2 regions of the Spirillospora sp. NPDC048823 genome follow, and region 2 is predicted to be linked to the other one. Evidence: riboswitches for the same ligand, from Rfam matches in the RefSeq annotation. Region 2 holds a riboswitch; the other holds the start of a gene.
The links. A riboswitch is a leader RNA that binds a small molecule or an ion and turns the genes downstream of it on or off. The one in region 2 is predicted to bind cyclic di-AMP.
Positions count from the first base shown of each region.

Region 1 (11,701 bases), on a different contig from region 2:
AGCTCTGCGGTGTCGACCACAGCCGGATGCTGTTCCAGCTGAAGGTCGTGACGCCCGAGCAGTACGACAAGTTCATCGCCGATTCGAAGGCCGCACTGGCCGCGGGAGGTGCCAAGTGACCACGACGAGTCACGCACCGAGCGCGCCGATCGCCGCGCCGCGGACGAGTAAGGGGCGCATCCTCGCCTCCTGGCTGTCGTCCACCGACCACAAGGTGATCGGCTACCTCTACCTGATCACGTCGTTCTTCATGTTCCTGTTCGGCGGCGTGCTCGCCCTGGTGATGCGCGCCGAGCTGTTCCAGCCCGGTCTGCAGGTCGTCAGCAACGAGCAGTTCAACCAGATGTTCACGATGCACGGCACGATCATGCTGCTGATGTTCGCGACGCCGCTGTTCGCCGGCTTCACGAACGTCATCATGCCGCTGCAGATCGGCGCGCCCGACGTGGCGTTCCCGCGGATGAACATGCTGGCGTACTGGCTGTTCCTGTTCGGCAGCCTGATCGCCCTGTCGGGCTTCCTGACCCCCAACGGCGCGGCCAGCTTCGGCTGGTTCGCCTACGCACCGCTGTCGGACGAGGTCCGTTCCCCCGGCGTCGGCGGCGACCTGTGGGTGATGGGCCTGGCGATGTCGGGCTTCGGCACCATCATGGGCGCGGTCAACTTCATCACCACGATCCTGTGCATGCGCGCGCCGGGCATGACGATGTTCCGGATGCCGATCTTCACCTGGAACGTCCTGCTGACCTCCATCCTGGTGCTGATCGCGTTCCCGCCCCTCGCCGCGGCGCTGCTGGCCCTGGAGGCCGACCGCAAGCTGGGCGCGCACATCTTCGACGCCTCCCACGGCGGCGCGTTGCTCTGGCAACACCTGTTCTGGTTCTTCGGGCATCCGGAGGTCTACATCATCGCCTTGCCCTTCTTCGGCATCGTGACGGAGATCCTCCCGGTGTTCAGCCGCAAACCGGTCTTCGGCTATATCGGCCTGGTCTTCGCGACCATCAGCATCACGGGCCTGTCCATCACCGTGTGGGCGCACCACATGTTCGTGACCGGCCAGGTGCTGCTGCCGTTCTTCTCCTTCATGTCGTTCCTCATCGCCGTGCCCACGGGGGTGAAGTTCTTCAACTGGGTGGGGACGATCTGGCGAGGACAACTGACGTTCGAGTCGCCGATGCTGTGGTCGCTGGGCTTCCTGGTGACGTTCCTGTTCGGCGGCCTCACCGGCGTCATCCTGGCGTCGCCGCCGATGGACTTCCACCTGTCGGACACCTACTTCGTGGTGGCGCACTTCCATTACGTCGTGTTCGGAACCGTGGTGTTCGCGATGTTCGCGGGCTTCTACTTCTGGTGGCCGAAGTGGACCGGCAAGATGCTGAACGACCGGCTCGGCCACATCCACTTCTGGATGCTGTTCATCGGCTTCCACGGCACGTTCCTCATCCAGCACTGGCTGGGTGCCGCGGGCATGCCGCGCCGGTACGCCGACTACGCCGCCGAGTTCCAGGGGCTGAACGAGATCTCCACGATCTTCTCGTTCCTGCTCGGCGCTTCCATGCTGCCGTTCTTCTACAACGTCTACATCACGTGGAAGAGGGGCAAGCGGGTCGAGGTCGACGACCCCTGGGGCTACGGTTCCTCGCTGGAGTGGGCGACGTCGTGCCCGCCCCCGCGGCACAACTTCAACTCCATTCCGAAGATCCGTTCCGAGCGGCCGGCGTTCGACCTGCACCACCCGCACGTGGGTGCCCAGGGCGAGCTGGCCGGGGCGAAGGGGGAGTAGCCGATGCGCGTCCAGGCGTTCATGTTCTACGGGTCGGCGCTCTTCTTCCTCGTCACCGACGTCGTGTACTGGCTCTGGTCCGGTGACTGGACGGGCACGACGGCGCTGGGACTGGCCGTCGGCCTCGCCGGGCTCATCGGGTTCTACATCCACTTCACGGTCCGGCGCCTCGAGCGCGCCAACGCCGGGCCGCTGTACGAGGACGACCCGGAGGGCGACATCGCCGACGCGGCCGGCGAGCTGGGCTTCTTCAGCCCGCACAGCTGGTGGCCGCTGTACGTCGGGCTGTCGGCCGCGGCGGTGGCGCTCGGCATCGTGTTCGGCTGGTGGCTGGTCATCCTCGGGGTGGCCGCCGCGATCATGTCGACGATCGGTCTCGTCTTCGAGTACTACCGGGGTCATTTCGCCCACTGATCAGTAAAAGAACCCCATCGGGGGCCGGTGTCCGCTTTTTTGCGGGTACCGGCCCTTTCACATACTGGGCGCCGCTCCAGCGACGGGGCTGGGCAGGCGGACCGATCGCCCAGTGGACGACCGGGGGGACCACATGCGGGTGGGTGGCTCAGGACCGGGAGACCGGGGACGGCGCACGGCCGCCGTGCTCGTCGGCGCGAGCATGGTGGCGGGGGCCGCGGCATGCTCGGGGGGCGAGGATCAGGACGGCACGAAAGCCGTGCGGCTGACGGTGTCGCCCGTGGGCGGCGGGAACGGGCTCGGGCCGGACAGCCCGATCGCCGTCCAGGCGCGCGGCGGCACCATCGAGAACGTGACGGTGTCGACGGGGGACAGTGAGGTCGAGGGAGACCTGAACGCCGAACGGACCCGGTGGCGCTCACGCTGGACGTTGACGCCGGGAGCGACCTACACGGTCGACGCGACGGCGCTCGGCGACGACGGCAGGACCCGGACCGTCAGGAGCCGCTTCACCACGGCCGAGGTGGAGAAGACGAACGACGTGACGATCGAGGCGCCGCGCGACGAGGAGACCGTCGGCGTCGGGATGCCCATCATCATGCAGTTCGAAAGCCCGGTGAAGGACAGGGCGGCGGTCGAGCGGGCGCTGGAGGTGCGCGCCGACAAGGCCGTCAAGGGCGCCTGGCGCTGGTTCGGCGACCAGGAGGTCGTGTTCCGGACGAAGGAGTACTGGCCCGCCCACACCGAGGTGACGTTCAAGGCCCACCTCAGCGGTGTGCGCACCGGCGGCGACGTGTACGGCGGGAAGAACTACAGCCTCGGCTTCAAGGTCGGTGACTCGCACGTCTCCACGGTGGGTGAGGACACCCACAAGATGGTCGTGAAGGCCAACGGCAAGAAGGTCCGCACCATCCCGACCAGCATGGGCAAGGGAGGGGTCCGCAAGTACACCACCACCAACGGCGTCCACCTGACGATGTCGAAGGAGGACCCCACCGTCATGACGTCCGAGTGGATGGGCATCAGCCCCGGAAGTCCGGGCGGCTACAGCCTGACCGTGTACAAGTCCGTGCGGATCTCCGACAGCGGCGAGTACGTCCACAGCGCGCCCTGGTCGGTCGGCAGCCAGGGCAGCGAGAACGTCAGCCACGGCTGCATCAACATCAGCCCGTCCAACGCGAAGTGGTTCTACGACTTCACTCAGCGCGGCGACCCGGTGGTGGTGACCGGATCGGACCGGGAACTCGAACCGGGGAACGGCTGGGGCTACTGGCAGCTCGGCTGGAAGGACTGGGTGAAGGGCAGTGCCCTGAAACGGCCGGTCACGACGGCGCCGCAGGAGGACGCCTCGACGGTGTCCGCGGAGCAGGGCGGCCGAGCCGGGACCGGGCAGGACGGGCGGCGGGCGGAAGGCGACTGACGGCCCCGCGCCGCCCCATCCGCCTCGCCCTCAGTCGGGCCGCGTCTCCAGCGGCGGCGGCTCTTGAACGTGGTTGACGCGCGCCCACTCGCGGGCCATGGCGATCCTGTCGGGGCCCGGCGGGTGGGTCAGCCACAGCAGGCGCTCAAGTGCGTCCGGGGTCAGGTCGGAGATGTTGCGCACCGACAACTCGTGCTGCATCGACACGAACGTGGACGGGTCGCGGGTGAGGTTCAGCGCGTGCACGTCCGCCCGCGTCTCGATCTGCCGGCTGACGAGGTTCTGGACGGGGGCGCCGAACTGCGTCCCGGCCGTGACGAGCGCGAGGACGAGCGCGAGGGACCGCGGGTCGCGGGCCCCGGCGCCGCGGCCTCCGGGGCGGTGCTCGGGTGTCGCCGCGGGATCGACTCCCGCCCGGCGCAGGAGGCGCGGAGAGGTCATCAGGAGGTGCAGCAGGCACATGGACCCGGCGACGCCGAGCGCCCCCACGAGCGTGCCCCACAGGACGTCGTTGCGCTTGGCGTGGCCGAGTTCGTGCCCGACGATCGACTCGACCCGCTCGGGCGGCGACTCCAGCAGCGTGTCGTACAGGACGATGCGGCGCGTGGAACCGAACCCGGACACGTAGGCGTTGAGCGCCGTCGTCCTGCGGGAGGCGTCGGCGACGAGGACGTCGTCGACGGGCACGCCGTCCCGTTCGGCCATCGCCAGCAGGTCGCTGCGCAGGCGTCCCTGCTCCAGCGAGTGGAACTTGTTGAAGACGGGCTCGACGGCGATCGGGTAGATGAACGAGACCAGGACGACGAGGAGGAACCCGCCGGCGGCGGCGCCCGTCCACCAGTAGCGCGGGAAGCGGCGCACGACCGCGTACAGGAGCAGCAGGGCGACCGTGTAGATGACCCAGGTGACGCCGAGGGACTTGAGCTGGTCCACGAGCCACGCGGGCCAGCTCTGCGTCGACAGCCCGTACCGGCGCAGCACCGACTCGCTCCAGACGTCGAACGGGAGCCCGGCGACGCGCAGCAGCGTCGTCAGGGCGGCCGCACCGAGGACGACTCTCAGGGTCCAGTGCCGCAGGCGCTCCGGGGAGTGCGGGGGGGCGTCCCCCTCCGACCGGCGGGGCCACCGCCGGCTGCGCGCGGTGACCCGGCCGAGGAACCGTGCGCCCAGCGGGGTGAGACCCAGCGCGAAGATCAGGGCCAGGCCGAGGAGGAGGCCGGCGTAGGCGGGAGGGTTGATGGCCGAGTCGAACGCCTGGGATCGGGCGATCTCGGCGGCGGAGAAGTCCAGCGCCGGATCGGGCTCCACCTGCCCGCCCGCAACCCGATCGGGCAGCGGGTTCCACGGTGTGCTCAGCGCGAGGACGGTGCCGAGGGCGGCGAACAGCGCGGCGGCGGCGACGGCGGCGGCGATCCGGGGCCGCCGCATGGGGCCGGGGTCCCCGTCCCGGCGGGCGCCGGGCCCGGCCCGGTCCGCGTCCGCCTCCGCCTCGCTCATCTGAGCTCCCTCTTCAGGTAGTCGCGCCACAGGGCGGTGAAGCGGTCCCGGGTGAGTCCCAGCACGTCGCTCAGCGCGGTGGCCTCCGGGACGCGCCCGGCGGCGCGGTAGAGCCGCACGAGCGTCGCCTCACCGTACCGGTCGGCGACCATCCGGCAGGCGAGCCAGGCCTCCTGGTAGGACTGGGAGAGGCGTGCGGAGCCGCCGGAGAACGCGTCCGCGGCCGGCAGCGCGGACGGGACGCGTCCCGCGGCGACCTCGCGGTGCAGTTCGCCGGCCGCCGTCCGGACGCCGACCTCAGTCCGGAGGTAGCCGACATAGTCCGCGAAGCCCTCGATCAGCCACAGCGGGGTTCTGCGGTCGCGGGCGCCGCCGGTGGCGACATGGGTCAGTTCGTGGGTCAGGACCACGTCGCGCCCGAGTTCGTTGAGACGGCGGAAGGTGCCGGGGGAGATGACGACGCGGTCCTCGCCGTGGCCGCCGCCGGCGGACGGCGTGACGGTGGCGAGGGCCGCGATGCCGCCGAGGTTCTGGTCCGGACCGGCGAGGGCGGAGGCGAGGCCCGCGTCGGCGGGCACGAGAGCGACGACCCGCCGCGCCCATCCCCTGCCGACGGCGCCGGTGACGACGGGGACGGCCGCGTCCAGGCGTTCCGCGATCTCTTCCAGGCCGGGGGCCCCGGCGGCTGCGGCGTCGCCGATGACGAGGCTCGCGCGGCCCTTGACCACCGTCAGGGGGCCGCCGTCCCAGATGGCGGCGTCGTCCTCGAAGCCGTGGGACGACCCGTCGCCGACGATCGTCCAGACGCCGGAGCCGGGGGCGAGCGCCAGGTAGCGGGTGCGGACGACGTCGCCCCGGTCGAACCCCCGCAACCTGGAGCGCACCTCCAATCGGACGACCGCGACCCCCTGCTCGTCGTCCATCGACTGGGTGCCGATGGCACGTTCCTCCCAGCCGTCCAGGGGGAGCTTGCGGAGGTTGGCGTACAAGCGGGACTGGGCGTCCTGGAACGCGGCGGGGGCGGAGGCCACCGTCGCGAGGAAGGCCGCCGGGTTTCCGTCCTTCACCGCCCGCGCGCGGTTGGCGAGGACGGCGGCGGCGTCCGCGGGGCTGAACGCTCCGGCGGCCTGCGCGGCGTTGGGGGGCGGCGTCGCCTGGGCGTCCGGCGCTCCGTCGTCGCCGGAACGTGTGCCGAGGAGCCCCGCGCCGGCGCCCAGCAGCACGGCGGCCCCGCCGGCGCCCAGGGCGAGTGCCCTGCGGCGCGTGACGGGGCCGCCGTTTCCGGCCTGCCCGGGACCGTCCTCCATGCGCGTGATCCTATGCAGCCGGCGGGGGAGGAGGGGACGTCAGGACCTGTACTCGGGGTAGCCGTAGCCGACGACGGTGCCGGTCGAGCGTTCCCTGACCCGGACGGCGTTGTCGGTGTTGCCCTCGACCGCCTCGATGGTGCCGTCGTCGATCTTCTTGGTCACCATGCCGACGTGGACGATGTCGCCGATGTCCTTGCCGCCGTTCCAGGCGTAGAAGACGATCGCGCCGGGCTTGGGCTCGGTGCCCCAGCGCCCCTGGTCCCGGAACCACTCGGCGTGGGCGATGGTCCAGGCGTCGCTGCCGAACTGGTCGCTGAGGCCGATCTGCTCGCCGATCCATGAGACGAACATGTCGCACCAGGCGGCGTCGTCGTACGCCTGGACGGAGCCGCCGTCGCGCGCGACGGTCTCCTTGGCGCGGGCGGATTCCACGTACCACGTGTTGAACTTGGTCTTGCCGCTGCCGTCCTCCGCGATGCCGACCTGCGCCCTGGCGAGCTCGATGGCCTCGCCGGCGGTGGGCCGCGAATCCTCTGACGGCTTCTTGGGGGCGCCGGACTGCGGTCGGCCCTTTCCGGTGGGCTCGCCCTCCTTGCCACCGTCCTTGGACTTACTCCGGTTCTCGTCCTTGGAGCCGGACCTGTCCTTGGACGAGGACTTGGAACCGGGTGTGGACTTGCCCGCGTCCCCGCCGGCGGCCGGGCCGGCCGCGGCGGCGTGGGTGGGAACGGAGGCGAACGGCAGGACCGACGCCTGCGCGGTGGCCGCGGCGGTGCCGAGAACGGCGGCGCCGACGATCACGCCGCCGGCCGTCCGCCAGGTGATGGCCAAGGTACTGGGCTTGCGGTGCTTGCCCGGAATCTTCTTGCGATGCGCGCCTGGCATGGGGGATCTCCTGACTTCCATGCCGCCTACCGGGTTAGCTGACGGGTTCGGGCGTGGAAGCCGCCCTACGGCCCGCTGGGCAGGCCGATTCACCCCGAAAGGACACAGTGGGTCCCCGGCTCCGCGCTCCCGTGCGTCTGGGCACGGTGAACCGCGGACTCGGCGGTGGCGGCCCGGGGGCGGGCACGCCGGTTCGGATGGGGGTTCCGCCGGGCGGGGGCGCCCGTGCGGAAGGAAGGGAAAGCCGGGCGTGGCCGCACTCGGGCGGCCACGCCCAGGTAACGCTGCGGGTTTCTCTCCTTCTTCTTCCAGACGCCTACCGGGTTAGCTGACGGGTTCGGGCGTGGAAGTGGCCCTACGGCGGGCTCCCACCGTTCGGCGGTGAGAGACGCACCGATTCACCCCGGGTGCCGGAATGCCCGTCCAGGGACGGTCCCTGGACTCCGGCGGATATGGGTCCCCGGTTCCGCTCGTCGGCGGATTCGGCGCTGCCGCTGCGATCCTGGGGGCGTGATGGGGCCCGTGCGCGGGACCTGTCTCCCGCGTGCGAAAGAGCGGCGCCTGATGTTGTGTGTGCGGACGGCGGCCCGTTTGCGGGGACCGTCCTGGGCCTGATCCGCGGGATCCGCCGTGGCAGCGCTCTCAGCGCCATGCACGCTGCGGGCGTGCGCACGGTGGGCCGGGCCGGCCGGGTCTGCTGGGAGACCGTCTGCGGTACCCGTCGGGTACCGGGGGGCGACGCGTGGATCGTGCCGCCGGGGGGAGCGGCACGTGGCTCGCGCCGCAGTCACGCGGCAGCTGGATGTGCCGCGCGGGGGCCGTTGCGCCTGGTGGGCGCCTCGGGGCCACGGCGTCTGGAGGGCGCCGTGAGTGGTGACAACGTACCAAAGCCCCAACAGATGGCAAACCCCCCCAAAATCAACAACGGACCAGGTCAAGCCTGGTCCGCTGTCACAAAGGGCTCCGTCACGCCCATCGCGGGCGCTCCGGTGCGGGGCGTCAGGGGCGCCCGGCGCCGTAGTAGTTGCTCAGGTAGTAGCCCGAGGTGATGCTCACGACCTCGACGTTCTTGCCGGTGCGCGGCGCGTGGATCATCTTGCCGCCGCCCACGTACATGCCCATGTGCCCGAGGCCGCTGAAGAACACCAGGTCGCCGGGCTGCAGGTTGCTCTTGGACACCCGCTTGGTGGCGGCGTACTGGGTGTTGGTGGTGCGGGTGATGTTCACGCCCGCCGCGGCCCACGCCTTCATCGTCAGGCCGGAGCAGTCGTAGGAGTTCGGGCCGGTGGCGCCGTAGGAGTACGGCTTGCCGAGCTGGGCGTAGGCGAAGTTGAGCGCCACGCGGGCCGAGCCGCTGGCCGGGCCGTTGTAGGTGCCGCCGACGCTGCCCGAGCCGCCGGACGAGGTCCCGCCGCCGAGCCGCCGCAGCAGGGCCTTCTGCTTGGCGACCTCCTTGTCGAGCTTCTTCTTCTGCTCCTTCAGCTCCGTGCTCTTGGCCTTCACATCGTCGTAGGAGGCCTTGGCCTGCGCCTCCTCGCGGCGGAGCCGCTGGGCGGTCGCGAGGAACTGGGTCAGCTGGGAGCTGCGCTCGTGCGACAGATGCGAGAAGACGGCCGCCTGGTCCAGGATCGCCTGCGGGTCGCCGGTGCCGACGAAGCCGGTGACGTTGGCCGTGTCACCGTTCTTGTACGCGGCGGCCGCCATCTGGGCGATCTTGGCGCGCTGCTCCTCGAAGGCGGCCTGCTCCCGCTTGCTCGACTTGCTCGCGACCTTGTACTTCTTCTTGGCGATCTTGAGCTTCTCGTTGAGCTGGTTGAACTTCTCGACCTTCTGGTCCATCTCCTCGGCCAGCTTGTCGAGCTTCTTCTGGACCTGCGCCCTGGTCGGCTCGGGCTCGGCGTGCGCCACGACCGGGGGAGACGCGAGGGAGACCGTCAGCGTCAGGCACGCGACGGCCGCCAGGCGACGGGAGGCGCCTCTGTTCGCCGCGCCCCCTCGCCGGTCGCGCTCGTGCGCTGCTTGCCCGATGAGATCATTGGCCACGGTCGGTTTCGCCCCTCTCGTCCACGACAGTCAGCGGATGACATTAGCGATACGCAACAACCGTCACAACCGGTTCATCACTCTTTAGCTGGCTTAACTCGGAATAAGCGCCATCCGTGCCGACGTGATCACACAGCGCGATAAAGGCGTCATGGCGGGCGTCCTGATCGCGGCCGCCGCGCGCCGCCCGGCTAGGAGCGGCCGAGGCGGCGCAGCAGCAGCGTGGACGGGCAGGGCCGGGCATCGGCGCGGCGCGCTGCGTCGGCCACCTCCCGGTCGGACGAGACCACCACCACCGCGCGGCCCTGCGGCTCCGCCCGGACCAGCTCGCCGATCAGCTCGTCGGCGGTCTGCCCGGGACGGCTGAACAGCACCCGGACGCCGCGCGGCGCCGCGATGGCCACCGGCGCGTCCAGCTCCGCGCCGTCGAACACGCACGTCACCTCCGCGCGGGTCTGCGCGGCCAGCCCGCCGAGCCCCGACAGCAGCCGGCTGCGCTGGTCGGCGAGCGGCAGTTCCCCGTACCCGGTCTTGGTGACGTTGTAGCCGTCCACGACGAGGTGCACCCGCGGCAGGGTCAGCAGCCGGTCGAGCAGCTGCGGGTCACTGTCGGACAGGGCCCGGCCGGGGAGCGCGCGGTGCGCCTGCCGATCGGGCTCCAGGCCGCCGACCGCGTCCGCGGGACGGCCGATGGTGGAGGGCAGCGCCAGCTCCCGGCGGACGCCCTGCGCCGCGTCCAGGAGCGTGTCGAGCAGCATCCGCAGCCGGACGTCGTCGACGTTGCGGCCCTCCCGCGCGGCCCGCTTGGCCGCCTCGGCGGCGGCCTCGGCCTGCACGGCACGGGCGCGCAGCCGGCGCAGCTCCTTCTCGGACGCGGCGGTCGACTCGCGCGCGGCCGCCTGCTCGCGGCCGGCCTCCGCCGCGACCGCGCCGGCCCGCTCCTCCGCGGCCCGGAACCTGGTGCGCGCCTCGTGCAGCTTGCGGCGCAGCTCCGCCACCTCGGCCTTGGTCTCGCGCAGTTCGGCGCGCAGCCGGTCCACCTCGGCGCCGCGGGCGCTGCGGGCGGCGGCGAGTTCCTCCTTGAGCGCGGCGACCCGGCGCTCGGCGGCCTCCTCCTCCGAGGCGGTCGCGGAGCGGTCCAGCTCCTCGCGCGCGGACTCGACGAGGTCCGTCCAGCCCTCGGGACGCAGCAGGTAGGCCAGCACCGCCACCCGCACAGGGTCGGCGGCCGGCGGCACGTTCCCGGCCTCCACGGCCTCCACCAGGTCGGCCTGCGCCTCGCGCAGCGGTTCGGCGACGCGCCGCCGGAAGGCGGAGTCCTTCTCCAGCACCGCCGCGATGTGCTGCCCGGCGAGCTTGGCGCGCTTGCGGCGCTCGAACCGCGCGAACCGGCGCAGCGGGGCGGGAACCTCGTCATGGGGCAGCGCCCCGATCAGCTCGGCGGCGACCTCGACGACGCTCTGCCGCACGGCTTCGGGGAGCGGCCTGCTCAGACGCACGTCCGGGCGGGCCGGAGGGTCCGTTCCCTCGGATGGACGCGGCCTCTCTGCGGATTCTTCGCAACCGGGGGTCGCTTCGGGGCCGCTGTCGATGATCCCGCTCCTTCCGGGCTTCGCCGCCGGTGGGCTGTGTCTTCCCGAGCCGCCCGCACTTAACCAGCACGAACGTGCAATCGGACGGATCGCGCCGGTCCCCCCGGAGCCGCCCCGTGGCCCCCGGCCCGGCGGGACGTGCCGGCGCCCCTCAACCCTAGCGGGCCGGGCTTCTGTCGGTGGCGTCCTCTACGGTCGCGCACATGACGGCTGCGCACGGTGTCCAGGGGGCCGGTGTCCAGGGAACTCTGGACGACCTCGGCACGCCATTGTCCGAGGTCACCTTCGTGGTGGTCGACCTGGAGACCACGGGCGGCTCGGCCGCCGACTCGGCCATCACCGAGATCGGCGCGGTCAAGGTCCGCGGCGGAGAGGACCTCGGCGAACTCGGCACGCTCGTCGATCCCGGCGGGCCCGTCCCGCCGTTCATCACCGCGCTGACCGGCATCACCACGTCGATGGTGACGGCCGCGCCGCGCATCGAGTCGGTGCTGCCCGCGTTCCTGGAGTTCGCGCGCGGCGGCGTGCTCGTCGCGCACAACGCGTCCTTCGACATCGGCTTCCTCAAGGCCGCCTGCGCCGAGCACGGCCACGCCTGGCCCACGTTCCCCGTCGTCGACACCGTCGACCTCGCCCGCCGCGTCCTGTCCAAGGAAGAGGTGCCCAACTGCAAGCTCGGCACGCTCGCCCGCTTCTTCCGCACCACCACCGAGCCGACGCACCGGGCGCTCGCCGACGCCCGCGCCACCGTGGAGGT
Region 1 covers NZ_JBICUT010000003.1:562,253-573,953, forward strand. The annotation lists gene coxB (cytochrome c oxidase subunit II) at 1-119, shown strand, start outside; gene ctaD (cytochrome c oxidase subunit I) at 116-1,783, shown strand; gene ACGFK0_RS10210 (cytochrome c oxidase subunit 4) at 1,787-2,197, shown strand; gene ACGFK0_RS10215 (Ig-like domain-containing protein) at 2,331-3,617, shown strand; gene ACGFK0_RS10220 (M48 family metallopeptidase) at 3,648-5,114, opposite strand; gene ACGFK0_RS10225 (hypothetical protein) at 5,111-6,421, opposite strand; gene ACGFK0_RS10230 (CHAP domain-containing protein) at 6,461-7,309, opposite strand; cyclic di-AMP (ydaO/yuaA leader) riboswitch at 7,318-7,484, opposite strand; cyclic di-AMP (ydaO/yuaA leader) riboswitch at 7,608-7,807, opposite strand; gene ACGFK0_RS10235 (NlpC/P60 family protein) at 8,309-9,352, opposite strand; gene ACGFK0_RS10240 (NYN domain-containing protein) at 9,544-10,845, opposite strand; gene ACGFK0_RS10245 (DEDD exonuclease domain-containing protein) at 11,148-11,701, shown strand, end outside.
Region 1: it holds a riboswitch for cyclic di-AMP, as region 2 does, so the genes downstream of both, ACGFK0_RS10230 (CHAP domain-containing protein) here and ACGFK0_RS23040 (D-alanyl-D-alanine carboxypeptidase family protein) in region 2, are expected to answer to the same signal.

Region 2 (11,701 bases):
CCACGGTTCGGCCGAGACCTTGGCGCCCGACCGCAACGGCTTCCGATCTGAATTTGACGTGGACCCGATGTCTGGGTAACTCGGGTCGATGACCCCGTCCTGATGGATGACGTTCCTGGCTACGAGCTGAAGCCCGATCCCCTCACGGCTCAGACGCTAGTTCGAGCCGGAGCGTACGCCGGGCGACGTGCAGGGCTTGAGCGCCGGGCCTTTGGCTGAGGCGGTACGGCCTCCGGGCGTTCCGCGATGGCGCCCGTCCGGGTGCGGTGCCGGCGCGGGTGGAGGCCGCTTGTCCCTACGTGGATTCGAGGCGGCCCAGGGTGTCGTCCACCGGTGCCGGCCAGGTGGAGTCCTTGAGGTCGAGGGCGTCGCGAAGGTAGGCCCACGTGACTCGCTGGATCAGTGCGACCCGCTCGGGGCTCTCGTCCGTCGTCTCCTTGGATTCGTGGCCGGTGATGCCGCCGAGCGAGTGCTCCGCGCCGAACAGTGTGAGCAGGCTCTTGCCGCCCGGGCTCAGGCGGTACGCGTCGGTGAACCAGTCCGGCCCCCGGACGGACATCGGGGAGTCGTCCCGGTCGCCCGCGACGACGAGGGCCGGGGTGGTCATGTCCGCGAAGCGCGGGCTCATGAAGGGGAAGTGCTCGGCCGCGAACGGAGAGAGGTCGGCTCCGCCCAGGCCGGTCACGGCCAGCAGGACGCCCGCCTGGACCCGCGGGTCGGACATGTCCTCTCCCGGGTCGCCGTCGGCGTCCAGGACTCGCGCCCCCAGCAGCGTGCTCGCGGTCTGGGCGCCCCAGGAGTGCCCCGCTGCGGCGATACGGCTGCGGTCAAGGCGTTCGGCCAGGCCGGGGACGGACGACTCCAGCAGGTCGAGATGATCGAGGGCGCGTTTGAGGTCCTCGACCCGGGACCGCCAGATCAGCGGCGTGCGGGGATCGTCGGATGGGAGGTTCAACGTCCGCGAGTCGAGGTGGGTGGGCTGGATGACGACGAAGCCGTGGGAGGCCCAGAAGCCGGCGAGCGGGTCGTAGCCGGTCGCCGACTGGCCGAAGCCGTGCGAGAAGACGATGACCGGCAGTTCGCGGCCGGTCGTGGGCGCGGAGACCCGAACCTGCAGATCGTCGCCTCGATCTGGGGCCGGCAGCGTGATGGGGTGCACCGAGACGACGGGCGTGGGGTCTGGCATTGCGTGCATGGCCGGTCCTTCGTTACTTGGCATTGGCCTGCCGTTCTGGAATCCTGTCAAGGCGGAACTTGGTTCCGGTAAATATACGGAACATGGTTCCGCTTTTCAAGGGGGTGACGGCGATGATGGCCGGCAAGGACGGCGAGCCGGGTTCCCCGCGCAAGCGGCGGGCTGATGCCAGGCGCAACGAGAAGGCGCTGCTGGAGGCGGCCGCCGCGGTGTTCGTCGCCTCCGGGGTCGATGCACCCGTGCGCGACATCGCCGCCAAGGCCGGTGTCGGCGTCGGCACCATCTACCGCCACTTTCCGACACGTGCCGAGCTCATCGTCGCGGTCTACCGGCATCAGGTCGAGGCGTGTGCCGCGGCCGGTCCGGCGCTGCTGGCCGAGAGCGCCACACCGCACGCCGCCCTGGCGGGCTGGGTCGACCTCTTCGTCGACTTCCTGGTCACCAAGCACGGCCTGGCCGAGGCGATGCAGTCCGACGATGCCGCCTTCCAGACGCTGCACGCCTACTTCCTCGACCGCCTCGTCCCCGTCTGCGCCCAGTTGCTCGCCGCCGCCGAGGCAGCGGGTGAGATCATCCCCGACATGGACGCCCTCGTCCTGATGCACGGCATCGGCAATCTCTGCATCGGCGCCGGCAACCCTGCCTACGACGCGCGCCGCATGGTCGGGCTCGTGATCGCCGGCCTCCGGCGGCGCTAGGGTTCCGCTCCGGGGCGAATCTTCCTCCATGACCGGGTGGGCGTCATCGCTCGCTCCGTCAGCCGGCAGGACCGAGCAGGTCCCATCGGTTGCCGGCGATGTCGAGAAAGACGGCGACCCGCCCGTACGGCTCGGTGCGGGGCGGAGTGACGAACTCGACGCCGCCGGCCGTCATGCGTTCGCGGGCGGCGTCGAAGTCGTCCACACGTAGAAAGAACCCCACACGGCCGGCGACCTGGTTTCCGATTGCGGCGGTTTGGTGTTGGCCGTCCGCGCGGGCGAGCAGAATGCCGGTCTGAGCGCCCGGCGGACGGACGACGACCCACCGTTTGGGGCGGCCGTCGTTGGTGCGTGAAGGCGAGTCTTCAACCAGGTCGAACCCCAGAGCGCCGGTGAAGTACTCGATCGCTCGGTCATAGTCGTCCACGACGATCGTGATCAGGTCGAGTCGCATCTTCGCGAGCGTATGGCCTGCCCGATGGCCTCGCCGGGGAACGAACCGCTCGTTCGCCTGAAGTTCGGAACTGTGGGAAGGAATGGGGCATGGTGGACGCGCGGCGGGCGATGATCGCGGACGAGTTCGAAATGCGGGGGTCGCCCCTGTGCGATTGCGCGCAGCGGGGGCCCGCGTACAGCCGGACGACGGGTGCGGCGATCGCGCATCACTGCGGCTGCGCGGCGGTGCGGGCGTCCGCTCTGGCGCGCCGCGCCGCGTCCGCCACCCGGCATGCGCGCGAGTGCGGGTGCGATGAGGCCGACCGTGAGGCCGCGCTGTTCTGGGAGGGGGAGTTCGCCGCCCGCCGCCCCGGTGGTCAGGTGCCGGGCTCCGGAGCCTGCTGACCTGCGCGGCCGGCGGCGAGGTGCGGCCCTACCCGGACCGGCTGCTCGACGGGCTCATGTGTCGAGTTCGGAGTTCAGTTTCGTGAGTTGCGCGTCGTAGATCCGCTGGAGGCCCTTGGGGGCGAAGGTCCGTTCGAAGAAGCCTCCGATGCCGCCCGCTCCGTCCCAGGTGGTCTGGACCTGGACGCGTGCGCCCTCGGCCGCGGGGGAGACCGTCCACGTGGTGACCATGGAGGAGTTGGCGTCCTGCTCCACCAGCCGGTCCTTGCCGGGTGTGCGGGCGGTGAAGAGGCAGTCGCGTACGCGTCTGCTGGTGGCCGCCAGCTTCCAGTGCACCACCGTGCCGTCGCCCTGGCCGCCTTCTCGCACTTCGTACTCGCTGAAATGCTCGGTCAGCATGCGGGACCGGACGCCCGTGTAGTCGCCGAGTGCTTCGAACACCCGTTCCGGGTTCGCGTTCAGCGTTCTTTCTGCGGTGACCACGACTTGTCCCATGCCGGTCATCCTTCCATGGCCCGCTCCTCCCCAGGACTTCTGCCCGGAGTCGTGCCCGGGAGTTGCCGATTGGCGGAGATCGCCGGGGTCCTGGTCCTACAATCGGGCGATCGGTACCCAGGCGGGAGGTCTGTCCGTGAGTAGTGAACATCATCCGGAGTGGGTGATAGACCCGGAAACCCCAAGCGTGGCCCGGATGTACGACTACTACCTCGGCGGAAAGGACAACTTCGCCTCGGACCGGAAGGCCGCCGATCAGGTGGTGGCGGCGATGCCGAACGTGCTGGAGTTCACCCGCGCCAACCGCAGGCTGCTCTCCCGGGCCGTGACGATGATGGCCGGACGGGGCGTGCGGCAGTTCCTCGACATCGGATCCGGGCTGCCGACGCAGGAGAACGTGCACCAGGTGGCTCAGCGCGCCGCCCCCGACTCCCGCGTCATCTACGTCGACAACGACCCGATCGTGCTCACGCATGCGCGGGCGCTGCTGGCCGACAACCCGCAGACCACGGTCGTGCAGGCGGACCTGCGCGAACCGGGGAGCGTCCTGGAACATCCCGAGGTCAAGGCCCGGATCGACTTCGACCGGCCGGTGGGCCTGCTGCTGCTGGCCATCCTGCATTTCGTGCCGGACGAGGAGCGTCCGGCCGAGATCGTGGCGAAGCTGCGGGCGCCGCTCGTCCCGGGCAGTTACCTGGTCATCTCGCACGGCCACCGGGGCGCGGTCAGCCGGGAGGTCGAGGAGCAGGTGCGGTCCGCGTACGGCAGGACGGGCGCCGGTGACCTCATCCCGCGCGGGGTCGACGAGGTGACGACGTTCTTCGAGGGCACCGAGCTGGTCGGGCCCGGCATCGTCCAGGTGGCCGACTGGCGGGAGGACGCCGAGCCGTTCGAGTCCGACATGTCCCGGCCCGGCTTCCTCGCCGGTGTGGGGAGAGTCGGCTGATGCTGCCGCTGGAGTTCCTGTTCAGCCGGACGTTCAGCGAAGACCCGTACGCCGCCTACGCGGAGCTGCGGGCGTCGGGGCCGGTCCACCCGATCGACTTTCCCCGCGGGGCCACCGCCTTCCTGGTGGTCGACCACGAGCACGGCCGCGCGGCCCTGAGCGATCCGCGCCTGTCCAAGGACACCGCGCACAGTTCCCTGCCCGTGAACGGCGAGCAGTTCTTCGGCGGGACGATGCTCGCCATGGACCCGCCCGACCACACCCGGCTGCGGGCGCTGATGGCCAAGGCGTTCACCGGCCGGCGGGTCGAGAAGCTGCGGCCCCGCGTCCAGGAGATCGCCGACGGGCTGCTGGACGGCATCGCGGCCCGGGGCGGGGCCGACCTGATCGAGGAGTTCGCCGTCCCGCTGCCGATCCAGGTGATCTGCGAGCTGCTCGGCGTCCCGGCGTCCGACCGGGCCCGGTTCCGGGCGTGGACGGCGGTGCTGACGGTGCCGGCGCTGACCGCCGAGGCCCGCACACGGCGCCGCGACGTCGCGCGGGAGTTCAACGACTATTTGACCGGGGCCATCGCCGAACGGCGGGCCGCCCCCGGGGACGACCTGATCAGCGGCCTGATCACCGCCCGCGACGGGGACGCCGCCCTCACGGGGGCCGAGCTGGTCAACGGCATCGCGCTGCTGCTCATCGCCGGGCACGAGACGACGGTCAACCTCATCGGCAACGGGGTGTTCGCCCTGCTCCAGGCGCCCGCCCAGCTGGAGCTGCTCCGGTCGCGGCCCGAGCTGCTGCCGTCCGCGATCGAGGAGCTGCTGCGGTACGACGGCCCGCTGGAACGGGCGAGCCACCGCATCGCGGTGGAGGACATGGAGATCGCCGGGACGCCCATTCCCAAGGGCGCCTGGGTGCACGTCTCGCTGGGCGCCGCGGACCGTGATCCCGCGGTGTTCGACGCCCCCGACCGGCTGGACGTGACCCGCGCCCCCAAACGGCACGTCGCCTTCGGGCATGGCCTGCACTTCTGCCTCGGCGCGCCGCTGGCCCGGCTGGAGGGCCAGATCGCCATCGGCGGGCTGCTGGAGCGTTTTCCCGGTCTCGACCTGGCCGTGCCGGCCGCCGAGTTGCGCCATCACCGCACCGGTTCGATCGTCCGCGGACTGATCTCCCTTCCCGTGCGGGTGTCGGCTTCTCGGCCGTGAACGTGCCGTCGGCGGCCGGGTTCCGGCCGGTTCGGCCGCGATCGGCCGGGTGACGCGGCGGTGATGCCGACGCCGCCGCGGATTTCGGCCTGGACGAGGACGACCTGCGCTCCCGGTTCGAGTTCTACGAGCCCTTCGTCACGGATCACTGAACGGCCGCCCCGCCGCGCTGCGGGCCGCCCGTGGCGGGCGGACCACCGCCTCCGGCGGTCGCCGGAAATCGGTGGGCGCCGGTGTCCGGTCGGGCCCTCCGCCGTTCGTCTTGCTGGTGAAGAGCGGAACCGTCCACCACCGTAAGGAGCGGGCCATGAACCCGACCCTCAACACCATCGACATCGTGGTGTCCGACATTCAGGCCACGATCGCCTTCTACGCCCGGCTCGGCCTGACGTTCACCATCGACGAGGCCTACCCCGACCACGCCGCCTGCGACCTGCCGGGCGGACTTCACCTGATGCTCGACACCGAGAAGTTCCGCGCCTCCGCGCAGACCTCCGGCTGGAGCCGCCCCTCGGGCGATCCGCGCAATTTCCTGGCCTTCGAGTTCGGCACTCCGGCCGATGTCGACGCCAAGTACGCCGAGCTCACCGGTGCCGGCTTCGCCGCCGTTCAGGAACCGTGGGACGCCTTCTGGGGCATGCGGTACGCCACCGTGCTCGACCCCGACGGCAACGGCATCGACCTGTACTGCCCCCTGCCCGCCGAGCAGGCGTCCGCGGGCTGACTGAGGGGTTGCATCCGGTACCGGGGTACAGGTTTATCGTCGGTGTATGGAACTGGAACAGGTACGACCCGGGCCGGGCGAGGCCGGGTGGGCGCCGCAGGCGTGCACCCTGCCGACGGCCGAGCGGCCGCTGCGGGAGGCCGAGTTCGACGCGCTGTTCGGCGAGGCGGTGACCGAGGTGCGGCCCGCGGGGCCGGGACGCGTCCGGCTGGTGCTGCGGTCCGAGCCGGACGTGGCGGGACGGGCGGCCGAGCTGGCGGTGCGTGAGACCGGCTGCTGCTCGTTCTTCACCTTCACCCTGACCGCGGCCGGCGGCGCGCTGACGCTGGATGTGAGCGTCGCGGGCCGGCACGCCGAGGTGCTGGACGCGCTGGCCGCCCGGGCGGCCGAGCTGGCGGGCCCGGGGAGCCGGCGATGACCGGGCCCGCCGTCACCGGCGGGCCCGGCGCGTCCGGAGGGTTGCGCAGCGGGCAGGTCGCCGAGGCGGCCGGCGTGAACCTGCAGACGCTGCGGTACTACGAGCGGCGGGGCCTGCTCGCCGAGCCCGAGCGGACGCCGGGCGGGCACCGGCTGTATCCGGCGGAGGCGGTGACGCTGCTGCGGGTGATCAAGACCGCGCAGCGGCTCGGGTTCACCCTGGAGGAGGTCGCCGAACTGCTGGACGCCGGGACCCACCGGCACCGCCGCGCCGACGCCGGGTTGCAGGCGCGGGCGAGCGCCAAGCTCGCCGAGGTCGAAGCCAAGATCACCGATCTGCGCACCATCGCCGACACGCTGCGCCGAGCCCTGGACGCCGGGTGCGACGACCTTGTCACGTGCGCCGGGGAACGGGGCTGCCCGCTGCCGTTCGCCGACCTGGCCGCCGGCCCCGGTGCCATGGGCACGAGCCTCTCAGGGCGGCACGGTCAGTCGTCCTGGCCGACGTCGAACTCCCAGTGCCACGGTTCGTACGGGTTGCTGTAGGCCCAGGCCGGGTGGATCCAGCCGTACTTCTCAGAGTTGTCCTCCAGCCACTTGAACTGGGGTGAACCGCCGTCCTGAACGCCGTCGCACAAGTCGACGGAGATGCCGATCCCGTGCTTGCTGTTGCCCGGGCGCGCGGCGTAGCCCGCCGGCATGGTCCGGTACAGCTCCTCCTGCTTCTCGTAGCCGCGGTAGGAGCTCCGCACGCACATCTCGTCGCCGAAGTGCTCCTGGTAGGCGGCGTTGAGCTTGTAGAACGCCACCGCGGCGTCGGCCCGCAGGTGCTCGTCCCGCTGGGGCAGCGGGCAGAGTTCGCCGACCGGAATCCGGCCGTTGGGGTAGCCGTGCTCGGTGGCCTCTGACGGCTTGCAGTCGTCCGGCGGTTCGCTCGGCGCTTCCTCGGCTCGCTGGGAACCCGTTCGTTCGGCACGGTCCGCCGGGTCCTTCGCCGAGACCTTCGCGGAGGCGGGGACGCCGGAGTCGCCCGAACCTCCGTCCAGCGGCATCAGCGCGAGGGTGCCGGCCAGGGCACCGGCGAGGACGGCGCCCATCAGCGGCGCGGGGTACTTGGCGTTCCTGACGTGCCGACCTGTCACGGCATCTGCTCCTTCCATACCGCCTACCGGGTTAGCTGACGGATTCGGACGTGGAAGTCGCCCTACGACGCTCCTCGAACATGGAGGGAAGGCGTCGATTCACCCCTGCGAGGCGGCACAGGCAGGTCGGCCTGGACGTCACTCGCGCTGGTTCCCCGGCTCCGCAGATAGCGGACTCGGCGCGGCCGCCCCCACCCTGGGCCGTGGGCTGAGGATGTGGCGGCTCACTGGTCGATGGCCACGGCGCCTGGCGGGCGCCGAATTCGGACAGAAGGTATCAAAAGCTCAAGAGAATGCAAACATGCCACAAACCGACGGCATCCCAGGTCAGAGCCGGTGAAGACCGGGTCTCCGTCCGACCGACCGTGATCACCGGATCTCACGCCGTGATTACACTTCCGTCACGCCGGGACCGGTCCCGGTGGATGACCCCCGACCATGGTCCAGTGAGTCCGGCGGCGGGAGGGGGACGGCGGTGGAGCCGCTTCGGCGTGGTGATCCGCACCGGGTGGGTCCCTACCGGCTCCTCGGCAGGCTCGGCGAGGGCGGGATGGGGGTCGTCTACCTGGCGCGGTCGGGGGCCGGCCGGCCGATCGCGGTCAAGATCGTCCGGCGGTCGAAGGCGGGGGAGCCCCGGTACGCGGCCCGGTTCCGCCGCGAGGTGGAGGCCGCCCGCCAGGTGTCGGGGGTGTTCACCGCGCCGGTGCTGGACGCCGACCCGGACGCGGCGCCGCCCTGGCTGGTCACCGCCTACCTGCCGGGGCTGTCGCTGCGGGAGGCCGTCGGCGGCTTCGGCCCGCTGCCGCCGGACGCCGTCCGCCCGCTGGCGGCCGGGCTGGCCGAGGCGCTCGCGGACATCCACCGCGCGGGCGTGGTGCACCGCGACCTCAAGCCGGGCAACGTGATGCTGACCGCGGGCGGCCCCCGCGTGATCGACTTCGGGATCGCCCGGCCGGAGGACGCGACGGCCGTCACGCGCGTGGGCACGCCCATCGGCACCCCCGGGTTCATGGCGCCCGAGCAGGTCCGCGGGGAGAAGACCGGGCCGGCGGCCGACGTGTTCTCGCTGGGCGCGACGCTGGCGTACGCGGCGACCGGGGCGGAGCCGTTCGGGTCCGGGCCGGCGCGGTCGCGCGACCTGCGGGCGCTGACCACGCGGGCGGACCTGGACGCGATCACCGAACCCTGGCTGCGCGGCCTGATCGGGGCATGCCTGCACGCCGACCCCGGGCTGCGCCCGTCCGCCGCCGGGGTGCTGGAACGGCTGGGACCACCGGATGCGGAGGGGCCGTCCCTGCTGGGCGCCCGGTGGCTGCCGCCGGCGATCGCGGAGGAGATCGACCGCCGGACCGCCGAGGCCGAGACGCTGACGCGCCCCCCGCCGGGCGACCCGCCGGACGCGGACCCCGCGGTCGGTCAGGCGCCGACGGAGGACCCGGACGATTCCGTCCAGGGCACGGCGCCCCCGCCGCAGGGCGTCACCCGGCGGACGGTCCTGGCCGGGGTGGGCGCGGGCGTCATGACGGCGGGCGGCCTCGGGACGTTCCTCTGGCGCCGGACCCGGGACCGGCAGGGCGGCGGCTCGCGGCCGCCGGAGGGGCGGGGCTCCCGCGCGCCGCAGGGGCCGCCACCCGAGGGACGCTCCCGGTGGACGCGCCGCGTCAGCGATGACTCCCTGGCCCTGGCCGCCGCCGACGGGGTGCTGCTGGCGGACGGGATCGAGAAGGACGGGGACGACAGCACCGGGATCGTCCACGCGCTGGATGCGCGCACGGGCGAGGTGCTGTGGAAACGCGACGGCGGCTTCTCCGCCGCGGGCGACGGCGGCGTGACGTACCTGACCCTGAACGAGGGCAGGGAGATCAGCGCAGTCCGCTCCAGGACGGGCGAGGTGCTGTGGACGCATCAGGTCGACTTCGACAGGCTCCCGACCGGGGAACCGGCGGCCGCCGGCCCGGTGGTCGTCTTCGGGCGCGAGGAGATCACCGCGCTGGACGTCGCCGGCGGCGGGCGGCGCTGGACGTCCGGGGCGTCCGCCCGGTCCGGGCTCTCCGCGGCGGGCGGGCTCGTGCTGGCCCTGTCGCCGGAGGCCCTGGCGGGCCTGGACGCCCGGACCGGGAACACCCGCTGGACGTATCCGCTGGACTACGGCGACTTCCAGATCACCGGCGAGGGCATGGTCTTCGCCTGCGACCGGTTCGGCACGCTGCACGCGATACGCGCCGGCGACGGCGCTCTCGTCTGGCGGCGGCGGAACGTCGGCGGCTGGGGCAGCCAGGTGGGCGGCGGACGCTTCTACGCCGAGGGACGTGACGGCGTCGTGCTCGCCCTGGACAGCACTACGGGGCGGCAGATCTGGTCGCGCACGCTGACGCGGCTGAAGGACGATCCGCGCCGCCAGGCGACGGCCTACCGCCTGTCCGGCACCACCCTCTACGTCATCTGCGCCGACGGAAACCTCTACGCGCTGGACACGGCCGACGGCCGCGTCCGGTGGACCTACGGAACCGAGAAATCCATCCGCGTCCAGCCCGTGAGCGCGAACGGGCTGGTCTTCATCGGCGCCGGGGACGGCAGCGTCCGCGCCGTCGCCGCACCAAGCTGAAGGGAAGGGACCACGTGCGACCCCTTGAGCCGGACGACCCACGCTCGGTCGAGACCATGGGACGGCGGTACCGCGTCCTGGCGCGCATCGGGTCCGGCGGGATGGGCGTGGTGTATCTCGGCCGCTCCGCCGCCGGTCGGGCCGTGGCGATCAAGATGGTGCATCCCGAGTTCGCCGCCGACCACGACTTCCGGGCCCGGTTCGAACGCGAGGCGAAGGTCGCGCGGTCGGTCGGCGGCGGCTTCACCGCCGCGGTGATCGACGCCGATCCGGGCGCGGAGGTCCCGTGGCTGGTGACCGAGTTCCTGCCGTCGGTGTCGCTGCGCGACGCCGTCCACACGGCTGGTCCGCTCGCGGCGGACGCGGTGTGGGCGCTGGCGGCGGGCGTGGCGGAGGCGCTCGTGTCGATCCACGGCGCCGGCGTCGTGCACCGCGACCTGAAACCCGCGAACGTCCTGCTGACCGCGGACGGCCCCCGCGTGATCGACTTCGGCATCGCCCGCGCGGTGGACTCCTCGTCCATCTCACGCCCGGGCGAGCAGGCGGGCTCCCCGGGGTTCATGTCGCCGGAGCAGGTGGCGGGGGTGACGGCCGGGCCGTCCGGCGACATCTTCTCGTTCGGGTCGACGCTGGCGTTCGCCTGCACGGGCCGGGAGCCGTTCGGTGAAGGCCCGTGGCACGCGAAGATGCTCCGCATCCAGTCCGAGCCGCCGCGGCTGGACGGGATCGCCGACGACGGCCTCCGCTCGCTGATCGAGTCGTGCATGGAACTCGACCCGGAGCGCCGCCCCACCGCCCGACGCCTGGTGGAGAACCTGTCGGGCCGGGGGGAGGGCGGCGTCCCCCTGCCGTCCGCCGTCGTGGCCGAGATCGACAGGCGCCGGACCGAGGCGGAGAACCCGCCGCCCGCCCCGCCGCCGCAGCCCGCCCCGGCCCCGCAGCCCGTCCCGCCGCCCTCCGGACCTGACCTGCGCCGCCGCGGTCCGGTGCTCGGCGCGGCGGGCGCGGCCGTCCTCCTCACCGCCGTCGTGATCCCGGTCGCCGGCTGGTACGCGTTCCGCGGGGACGGCGGCGCGTCGGCCGCCCCCGCGCCCACCGCGTCGGCCGCGCCCGCCTCACCGTCGGCGTCGCCCACCTCGACGGCGACGCGGGCCGAGATCACCTTCTCCATCGAGGGCGACGGCAGGATCGGCTCGCTGACCTACATGGTGAACGGGAAGTCCACGAAGCTGGAGAAGGTGCGGCTGCCGTGGCGGAAGACGGTCCCGATGCCCGAATGGCCGCCGCGGATCTCGTGGAAGCTGACGTACCGCGCACCGGCGGGCGGGGCCTCCCACACGGTCGCCGTGGACGGGAACGTGATCATCGCCGGCCGGGGCAGCGCGGGCAGCGACATGGCCGCCGAAGGCCTGTTCTGACGCGCATCGCCACACGGGCGCC
Region 2 covers NZ_JBICUT010000010.1:94,674-106,374, reverse strand. The annotation lists gene ACGFK0_RS23090 (alpha/beta hydrolase family protein) at 296-1,195, opposite strand; gene ACGFK0_RS23085 (TetR/AcrR family transcriptional regulator) at 1,312-1,893, shown strand; gene ACGFK0_RS23080 (VOC family protein) at 1,952-2,347, opposite strand; gene ACGFK0_RS23075 (hypothetical protein) at 2,437-2,733, shown strand; gene ACGFK0_RS23070 (SRPBCC family protein) at 2,788-3,228, opposite strand; gene ACGFK0_RS23065 (SAM-dependent methyltransferase) at 3,365-4,174, shown strand; gene ACGFK0_RS23060 (cytochrome P450) at 4,174-5,373, shown strand; gene ACGFK0_RS23055 (VOC family protein) at 5,681-6,097, shown strand; gene ACGFK0_RS23050 (hypothetical protein) at 6,144-6,515, shown strand; gene ACGFK0_RS23045 (MerR family transcriptional regulator) at 6,512-7,060, shown strand; gene ACGFK0_RS23040 (D-alanyl-D-alanine carboxypeptidase family protein) at 7,003-7,656, opposite strand; cyclic di-AMP (ydaO/yuaA leader) riboswitch at 7,663-7,848, opposite strand; gene ACGFK0_RS23035 (PQQ-binding-like beta-propeller repeat protein) at 8,132-10,261, shown strand; gene ACGFK0_RS23030 (serine/threonine-protein kinase) at 10,276-11,679, shown strand.